DNA from 2 places in the Bacillus sp. GW823-FHT06B01 genome. Region 2 is predicted to be linked to the other one. Evidence: riboswitches for the same ligand, from Rfam matches in the RefSeq annotation. Region 2 holds a riboswitch; the other holds the start of a gene.
The links. A riboswitch is a leader RNA that binds a small molecule or an ion and turns the genes downstream of it on or off. The one in region 2 is predicted to bind S-adenosylmethionine.

Region 1 (4,406 bases), on a different contig from region 2:
CCTCACTAAAAGAAGAATTTTAACATCCTCTTTGGCTAATTCTTTCACTAATTGTTTTCCAATAAAGCCTGTTCCACCAATTAAAAATACTGTTCTCATATAAAATCTCCTTTTTAGTACTATTCAGTACTAATTTGATGTAAAAAAAAAGCTTCTTTTATCGAAGCAATTTTAAAAAATGATCTGCTGTTTTCGTAATTACAGTTGCATCCTTCAATGTTTCTGAAATAAATAACGCTCCTTCAAGATTTGTAATAAAAAGTGATGCAACCTCATCAATATTAATCGTATTTCTGAATTCTCCATTCTCTACCCCTTGTTTAAGTAATAGAGAAACTTTCTTTTGTAATCCTGTAAAAAAAAGACCTATTTTTTCTTTTATTTGCGTGGCCTGTTTAGGACTTTGAATATAAAGAGTAATAAATGGACAGCTCCCCTTATACTCTCTCGACTGAACTCCTTGTGATAATTGCTTTAAAAACAGTTGGATACGATCTTCAACTAAAAATTGAGTCTGAGAAAGTACGTCATCAATTGCAGATTGATACATTTCAATCCAATAATCAACGACCCCTTCTAATAATACTTCCTTATTAGAAAAGTGATAATACACATTAGACTTTGAAACTTTGCTTACACGTACTAATTCATCCATACTTGTATAAGCAAACCCTTTTTCTAAAAATAATGTTGCAGCTACTTCAATCACACGTTTTTGATTCATTAATTTTACCTTTGTCATAACTAGAACTATACAGTACTAATTTAAATGTTGCAAGTATTTATGTTAATTTAGAAAAAAGTTTGATTAAAAAAGTTCCACTAACATTGATTTTACTGCAAAAAAATCTTAGCATCAGCGTTACGCAAAAAAGAAAAGGAGTGGATTCCCCCACTCCCTTTAACCATCTATCCTTGATTCCTCTGCACCTCTCTAAACTCTTCCTTCACCTTCTCTAACAGCCCTTCTTCCGTAATTAATCGATACGCTGTATGTGCTAGTGCTTTTGCGGATGTAATTAATGCTTTATCTCCTAATTCTGAACGTGCTGCTTCTCTAAATTCATTCGTATGCGCAATTAAATCGTCTGGACCGATTTTAATGTACGGATGAATGGTCGGTACGACTTGGCTTACGTTTCCTGCGTCTGTTGAGCCGATGCCAAATCTTTCTTTACGATTTACGTCTTCACCTTGTAATTCTAATTCTTCGGCTACGACGTCATTAAATGTTTTTGTTACGAGTAGTTCATCGATTTCATTTTGGAATTGATGAATTTTCACTTTCGTACCTGTTGCTAATGCTGCACCTTGTGCGACGTTTCTTACTTTCTCTGTTACTTCCGCACATCTTTTTCTCGTTGCTGCGCGGATGAAGAACCTTGCTGCGGCGTAGTCAGGAATAATATTAGGTGCTTTTCCGCCCTCAGTAATAACACCATGAATTCTCACATCTGATGGGAGTTGTTGGCGAAGTGCATTAATACTGTTATACAGCTGGATAATCGCATCTAATGCGTTAATTCCTTCTTCTGGTGAGGCTGCTGCATGAGCTGTTTTTCCGTAAAAATGAAAATCAAGTGGATCGACCGCAAGTGATGGACTCGTTGGAGCTGTTTTTCCGCTCGGATGAATCATAAGCGCCGCATCAATGTTTTTAAATAAGCCAGCTTTCACATAACTCGATTTTGCGCTACCATTTGGCCCACCCTCTTCTGCTGGTGTTCCGAACACGACAACTTCTCCGCCGATTTCCTCAAGCGTTTCTGATAACGCGATCGCTGCTGCAACGCTAATTGTGCCAATTAAATTGTGACCACATGCATGACCGAGTCCTGGTAAAGCGTCATACTCAGCTAAAAATGCAATGACTGGTCCTTGTTTCCCTGAACTTTTTCGCGCGATAAATCCTGTTTCATGCCCAGCTATATTGTGCTGCAACTGAAATCCTGCGCTTCCTAACAACAAACTTAACGTTCTTGATGCGTAAAATTCTTGGTTACCAATCTCCGGATTCGCATGAATATTATGACTTGTTTCTATGTACTTTTCCTTATTTCTTTCTATACTCTCTTCAATTGTTTTTCTTTGTGACGTTACTCCTGTCGCTCCCATTTTTCTTCCTCCTTTTATTTTCACGTAAAAAAGCCTCTTTCTAAAAGATAGAAAGAGGCTTCTGTATATACAGTCAAAATGAGCTTCTTTCTTATCTTTCAAGTTACCTTGCTGGAATTGGCACAGTATTCATAAAGAATCCGCTGCCGAGGTGTCATAGGGCCAGTCCCTCAACCTCTCGTGATAAGAATTTTCATAAAATTGTATTAAATTATTTTCATTCTAAGTTCATTCCAGGCAAAAGTCAAGGAATTCCTATCCGAATTTACCGAATATCTAAAAACCCTTTTAACACACCAATTGTTTCTGGTGCTTGCAGTCTTGCACATACGTACGGAAATTCCGTACTACCTTCAAACATCATTTGAGATGTGAGCGGTGCCCCTGCCCAAAAGATTTCATCATCGATTACGATAAACGGGAATGCTTTGTTTTGCCTTTGTAACTTTACATTTTTCAATGGAACTGGTCCATCACTATACACCGTTATTTGCGCATTTGTACGCATTAACGCTTGCCATACTCGCTTATCCACTTGTTTTGTGCTTGGAAGTGAAATAATAATTTTTCGTTTTGCAGCTAAAATATCTTTCAATAGCCCTTTCGGTTCTTCAAGATTCATTTCCATAAACCAGCGTAAACGTTTCGAAATTTTTCGTTCCCACAATTGTCTTGATGTCGTACGATCATACACATCTCCGTGACGTTCTATATGAGCCGTTAATTGTGATAACGCTTGTTTTCTCGAAAGGTTTTTACGCATATAATGGCAATCTGATAATTGAATGAACTTCCCTCTCGCTCTCGTTACGGCTACATTGACGAGGCGATGGTTTTTATGGTCAAAGAATAACACACCAGGTCGTTCTTGCGGATAACTATCCACCGTATCAAATATCATCATATCTCTTTCAGAACCTTGAAACTTATGAACCGTTGCTGCTAAAACTGGTATGTTTTGATATTTCGTTCTCTGCAACATTTCTCTAATAAACGTTGATAAAAAGCGGGATTGTGCCCTGTAAGGTGTAACAACACCGATCGATTGAACACCATCTAACAGTCCAATTAACATCATTTGCATCGCTACTAAACCAGACATAATGTTAAAACGAGAACCTGAAGCAGCGTCTTTTAACGAAAAGGCTCCCATTAAGCTCGTATCAAATAAAACACTTGCCTCATTTGCGAACGGTTGCAATCGCGCAAGTTCTTTACGCTCTGAAACAGACGGATGATCATATACTCTATTTTTATAAATAAATGAATTTGTAAACTTCGATATATCCGCATGCATACGTCTTTGTTCCTGCAGCATAAAGAGGTTCGGATGTGCTTCTGATTTATTGACAGACTCAACAATCCCGGCATGGTAAAACATATCTTCCCCGAGCCATTTTCGAACGAGTTCATGGTTCGCCATCGCGATTGGAGGTAACTGTAAAAAGTCACCACAAACGACAATACGTTTTCCAAGTGAAGCAGCTAATGCAATTTGCGGAACATATGCCATACTCACTTCATCTACGACAACTAAATCAAATGTACGCTCATAAATAAGGGAATCAATGGCACATTTCGATAAAGTTGCGCCGATTACTTTCGCGTTTTCAATGTATTCTTTTTCTACTTCTTTAATTTTCGCTTTTTGCTTTCGAAGATCATTTTCAATCTCTTGTATACGCTTCTTATCAGCAGAAGTCGCTTTATATGATAAAATCTTTTCACGAAGATCTTGTCGTGTCTCTTCTAAATAGAGTCTTTCTTCTCCCCAAGATCCGTTCGTCGTTTCAACTAGCTTCGACGTAAGTAATGTTTCATGATTTCGTATATGTTCATGTTGACTATAACCGTAACGAACAATTTCGCCAGGTGTCCATTTCTTTTTCTTCTCAATTTGCTTCGTTACTTCGCTCATTAATACGTCTACTGCCGCATTACTATGAGCTAATACAAGTACCGATTTTCCTTTTTGATAATGAGCCGAAATAATACGTGATAAATTGTAAGACTTCCCTGTTCCAGGCGGTCCCCACACGTACGTTGTCGGATTGTAAAACGAACGATACGCCAATTCATTTTTCGGATTTTTCATCTTCTCAATATGTTTCGGACTGCTCGTCCCATCAACAAGACGCTTTATACGATTACGTTTTAACTTATCTTTATGTGCCTCTTTCAATCGCTCTTGTAGTTGCTCTAACAATTGCCACGGTTCACTGTATAAAACAGCTTCTCGTATTTCACCTTGTATATAATCATTTAATTTCAGTTCTATTTCTAATCCATGT
Region 2 (4,406 bases):
CAAGAATTAGCATTTTCTTTAGAAAATATCGGGTTACCATCACAGATTATTCAAAAACGAATAGCAGAGCTTATTAGCTTCTTAGGATTTCAAGATTTATTGCATCAATCTGTTCATACGTTATCTGGCGGGCAAAAGCAGCTTGTCAATTTAGCTGCGGTATTAGTTATGCAGCCGAAATTATTATTATTAGATGAACCAACGGCGCAGTTAGATCCAATTGCTGCGAAAGAGTTTTTAGGATTGTTAAAACGAATTAACGAAGAACTTGGCATTACGATCGTTTTAAGTGAACATCGTTTAGATGAGGTGGTACCACTTGCTACACGTGTTATTTGTATGAATAATGGTCAAATCGTGTATGATGGAAATCCTAAAACGGTTATAGCGAACATGTGGGAAGTTGAAAAATTCCGTCCATTTATTCCGCAAATTCCAAGATTATTTTTAGAATGGAACGTGGAAGATATTCCGTTTACAGTGCGAGAAGCGCAAATGAAACTGAATAATTTTTCAGAGATATCCTATGTGAATGAGCCAATAGCACAAAGTGAAAAGCACGAAGTTATTTTAAGTGCAGAGCATATATCTTTTCAATATGAAAAAAATAGTCCACTTATTTTACGAGATTTAACCGTATCGATTGAAAAAGGAAAATGGGTAGCACTCGTTGGGAAAAATGGGACAGGGAAGTCTACACTGTTAACGATTTTGGCGGGGTTACAAAAAGCGAGAAGAGGGAAAGTAAAGTGGAATGGGAAAGTGATACATAAAATTGATTCGAAAGAACGATTTAAAAGTATTGGGTATGTATCACAGCATCCGTATTATCATTTTACATTTGATACAGTGTGGGAAGAAGTGTATGAGCGTGCACGTGAATTATACGGAGAACAAGGAAAAGAAATAGCAGAACATCAGCTTAAAAAGTTTTGGCTATATGCACTTAAAGAACGCCATCCACATGATTGTAGCGGGGGAGAGCAACAACTACTTGCATTATGTACAACGTTATTAACAAAGCCAACTTTATTACTACTTGATGAACCGACAAAAGGATTAGATCCGTGGAAGAAAGAAAGAGTAGGAGAGCTATTTAGAAAACTGCAAAAAGTAGGTACAACAATTGTAATGGCAACGCATGATATTGAGTTTGCAGCGAAATACGTTGATCAATGTATGATGTTATTTGACGGAGCAGTCATTATGAATGATGCACCGAAAGAATTTTTTAGTGGAAACTTCTTTTATACAACATCTATCAATCGATTCATTCGAAAAGAATTGCCATATGCATTAACGTGGGAGGATGTGTACGAAGCGTGTCCAAACGATATGTTGCATTCATAATATGTATTTTTGCAGTTATAATAGGTACATTACTCTTTACTACACTTATCATGGATGGTTATTACATGTTAAGTAGTTTGTTTTTATTAGTCGTTATTATGTTACCTTTCTATATCCGTTTTGAAAGGAAGGTGTTTGTTTCACGTGAAATTGTTCTCGTTGCCGTGTTAGCGGCAATTGCAGCAGTTAGCCGTGTACCGTTTTCTCTTTTACCAAGTGTACAACCGACTTCTTTTGTTATTATCGTTTCTGCAATTGTGTTTGGAAGCGAAACTGGATTTATGATCGGGGCAACAGCGGCGATTGTGTCTAACATCTTTTTAGGGCAAGGTCCGTGGACGCCGTGGCAAATGTTTTCATGGGGTATGATTGGTTTTATAGCAGGCTTACTTCGTAATACGTTTTTAATGAAAAAGTTATGGGGGAGACTACTATACGGGTTCTTCGTGGGCTTTTTATTTGGCTGGATCATGAATTTCTGGGGGCTTCTCGGTTTTATACGTGAAGCAACGTGGGAAACAGTCATTTCGTATTATATCGCAAGTTTTTATTTCGATTTGAGCCATGCAATTTCAAATGTTGTGTTCTTACTATTATTTAGTACGTCTTGGATTACGATTCTTACGAGATTTAAAAAGAAATACGGCATATTAGATAAGCATAACATGGTATAGAAAAGCATACTCATATAAGGTAGGGTCGCGACTTACATATTCGTTTGCCTCTTTCATGCTTCTTACATATTGTAAGGAGCATTTTTCTGTATATTTTTTAATTATAACGGTAATAATTATGAAGTATGCCATTTGAAAAAACTTCCCACCTTATGATGGGAAGTTTTTTCAATCTTGTTCTAAAATATGAACCGTGTAATCACAACGTTGAATAGCTTGTTCGATCGCATAAAGTGATTGTTCAATACGAGCGCGATTAAAATCTTTTTCAACAGTCTGTAGCGCTTCTTCTAAACAATGTTTTGCTTCTTGTAATGATTGAAAAGAATTTTGGACATATCCGCGAGCATTTTCGTGCATTTCATAATCCTCCTTGCATATTCATATATGTATAGTATGAACAGTAAGGAACAAAATATAATTTGTTATATTTGTTTGACAATTAGAATGAAATTACGTATAGTAAGAATTAAGTGAATATTTTCTTATCCAGAGAGGTGGAGGGACTGGCCCGATGAAACCCAGCAACCGCGATGCAGGTGCTAATTCCAGCAGAACATATTTGTTCTGGGAGATAAGACGAAGATATATACGTAACTTCTTCTTATCGGAGAGGTTTTTTTGTTGCAAAAAAACCGATTACGAAAATTTATATTAAGAAGAAAGGGGTTGCGAAGTACTGTGACACTCGAAAAATACGTAAAACTGCGTAGTACAGTTTATGAATATATGATAGAGCAAGATAAGCCAATATCATTGTTAGATATTCAAGAACATATCGTTTCGCATCATGAAGGAAAATTCACGAAAAAGATGTTACATCAATTTTATTTATCAAGACTATTAGATGAACTGAAACTGGATGGGAAAATTACATTAGCTGATGAATATCTCTATACTGAAAAAGGGGTATTTTATAAGGCGGGAAAAGGGAGCTAAGCTCTCTTTTTTTGAAGTATGTAGAGTAAAAGACTGCTTAAGCAGCCTGATACAAGGGAATGGTGTTGAGTGTGTAGTGTCAAAGATTGAATGTGCCTGAAAGAGGCACTTCATATCGGCTGCAAATGAAAAGAGACACCTCCGCCGAATAGGTGTCAGTCGTTTTGTCATATAGACTTGCTATTTGACAGTTATTAGAATAACATGCAGGGGTTGTGGAAGTCAAAAGGGAATTAAAGGAAGAGGTGTTGTTATGTACGCTTATTTATTACAGGATATAACGAAATGGATTCCGAAATACATTGTAGATAGAGGATACGAATATTATGAAGATGGACATGTAGAAGATGTTGAAATACACGATAAGAAAATATTTGCTTTCGTTACTGGAAATGCAGGAAATTATGAAGTAATTATTGACCTTGAAGATTTTACAGAAAGTAGCTGCGAGTGTCCTTATGAGAATCTTTGCAAGCATATGGCGGCAGTTGTTTATGATATTCAAGGTGCTGGTGAAAGTACGGTAAAAGAGAAACTGAAAGATTTAGAAAAGGAAGAGTTACTTACAGTATTAAATCGTTTATTACAAAGTTCGAAAAACGTACAAATTGTAGAGAAGATGTTAAAGAAGGGGAAACTTTAACTTATAGAGGGAGTTGTTTTGTAGTGAATGTACTAATTGTATACGCTCATCCTAGTCCTTCCAGTTTTAATGCGGGGATATTAAAGCATGTGCAAAAAGGATTACAAGAAACTAATCATTCGGTTACGGTACTTGATTTATATAAGGAGCAATTTGATCCAGTCCTTGTATTTAATGAAGAGAAGAAAAGACGTGATTTAGTAAATGAAGAAGAAACAGCTCGGTACAGAACGTTAGTGGAAGAAGCAGATACTCTTCTCTTTATATATCCAGTATGGTGGTGGGGGATGCCTGCTATTTTAAAAGGATTTATTGATCGTATTTTTGTAGCTGGATTTGCTTATAAATATGAAGGGGCCCTGCCGAAAGGGTTATTGAAAGGTAAGAAGGCATGGGTAATTAATACATTAGACTCACCGTTATGGTATGTCGCGCTACTATATAGATCAGCGGATTGGATTATGATGAAGAGAGGTGTGTTACGTTTTTGCGGCATTCGCCATATAAAACGATCAGTTTTTCAATCTGTGAAAACGAGTAAAGTAGAGAAGCGGGAAAAGTGGTTATTACAAATAGAAGAAAAGGCTCGTACATTATGAGTGAAATCGAACGTATAATAAAGTGTTGCAATTATGATAATGAACTTTTTCGTACATATATTAATTGTTTAATCCAATTGAAGAAATGTAGTGAAACGTTTCTTCAAATTCAAATACAATTAAGAAATGATTATTTAACATATTATCCGAAAGAAGTCTCTTTCCTCAGGCATGTGAAAGACGATAGTCTAGCGGCAGGTG

Region 1: another riboswitch for S-adenosylmethionine. It lies ahead of AC1Q8N_RS00535 (M20 family metallopeptidase); the one in region 2 lies ahead of AC1Q8N_RS23430 (hypothetical protein).

The regions. Positions count from the first base shown of each region.
Region 1 covers NZ_JBXAHR010000001.1:99,823-104,228, reverse strand. Annotated here, with positions in the region: gene AC1Q8N_RS00545 (alpha/beta fold hydrolase) at 1-99, opposite strand, end outside; gene AC1Q8N_RS00540 (TetR/AcrR family transcriptional regulator) at 158-724, opposite strand; gene AC1Q8N_RS00535 (M20 family metallopeptidase) at 910-2,115, opposite strand; SAM riboswitch class I at 2,204-2,305, opposite strand; gene AC1Q8N_RS00530 (AAA domain-containing protein) at 2,381-4,406, opposite strand, start outside.
Region 2 covers NZ_JBXAHR010000005.1:362,160-366,565, forward strand. Annotated here, with positions in the region: gene AC1Q8N_RS23415 (ABC transporter ATP-binding protein) at 1-1,350, shown strand, start outside; gene AC1Q8N_RS23420 (ECF transporter S component) at 1,323-2,024, shown strand; gene AC1Q8N_RS23425 (hypothetical protein) at 2,193-2,384, opposite strand; SAM riboswitch class I at 2,507-2,605, shown strand; gene AC1Q8N_RS23430 (hypothetical protein) at 2,646-2,963, shown strand; gene AC1Q8N_RS23435 (SWIM zinc finger family protein) at 3,217-3,606, shown strand; gene AC1Q8N_RS23440 (NAD(P)H-dependent oxidoreductase) at 3,630-4,205, shown strand; partial or broken gene AC1Q8N_RS23445 (group-specific protein) at 4,202-4,342, shown strand.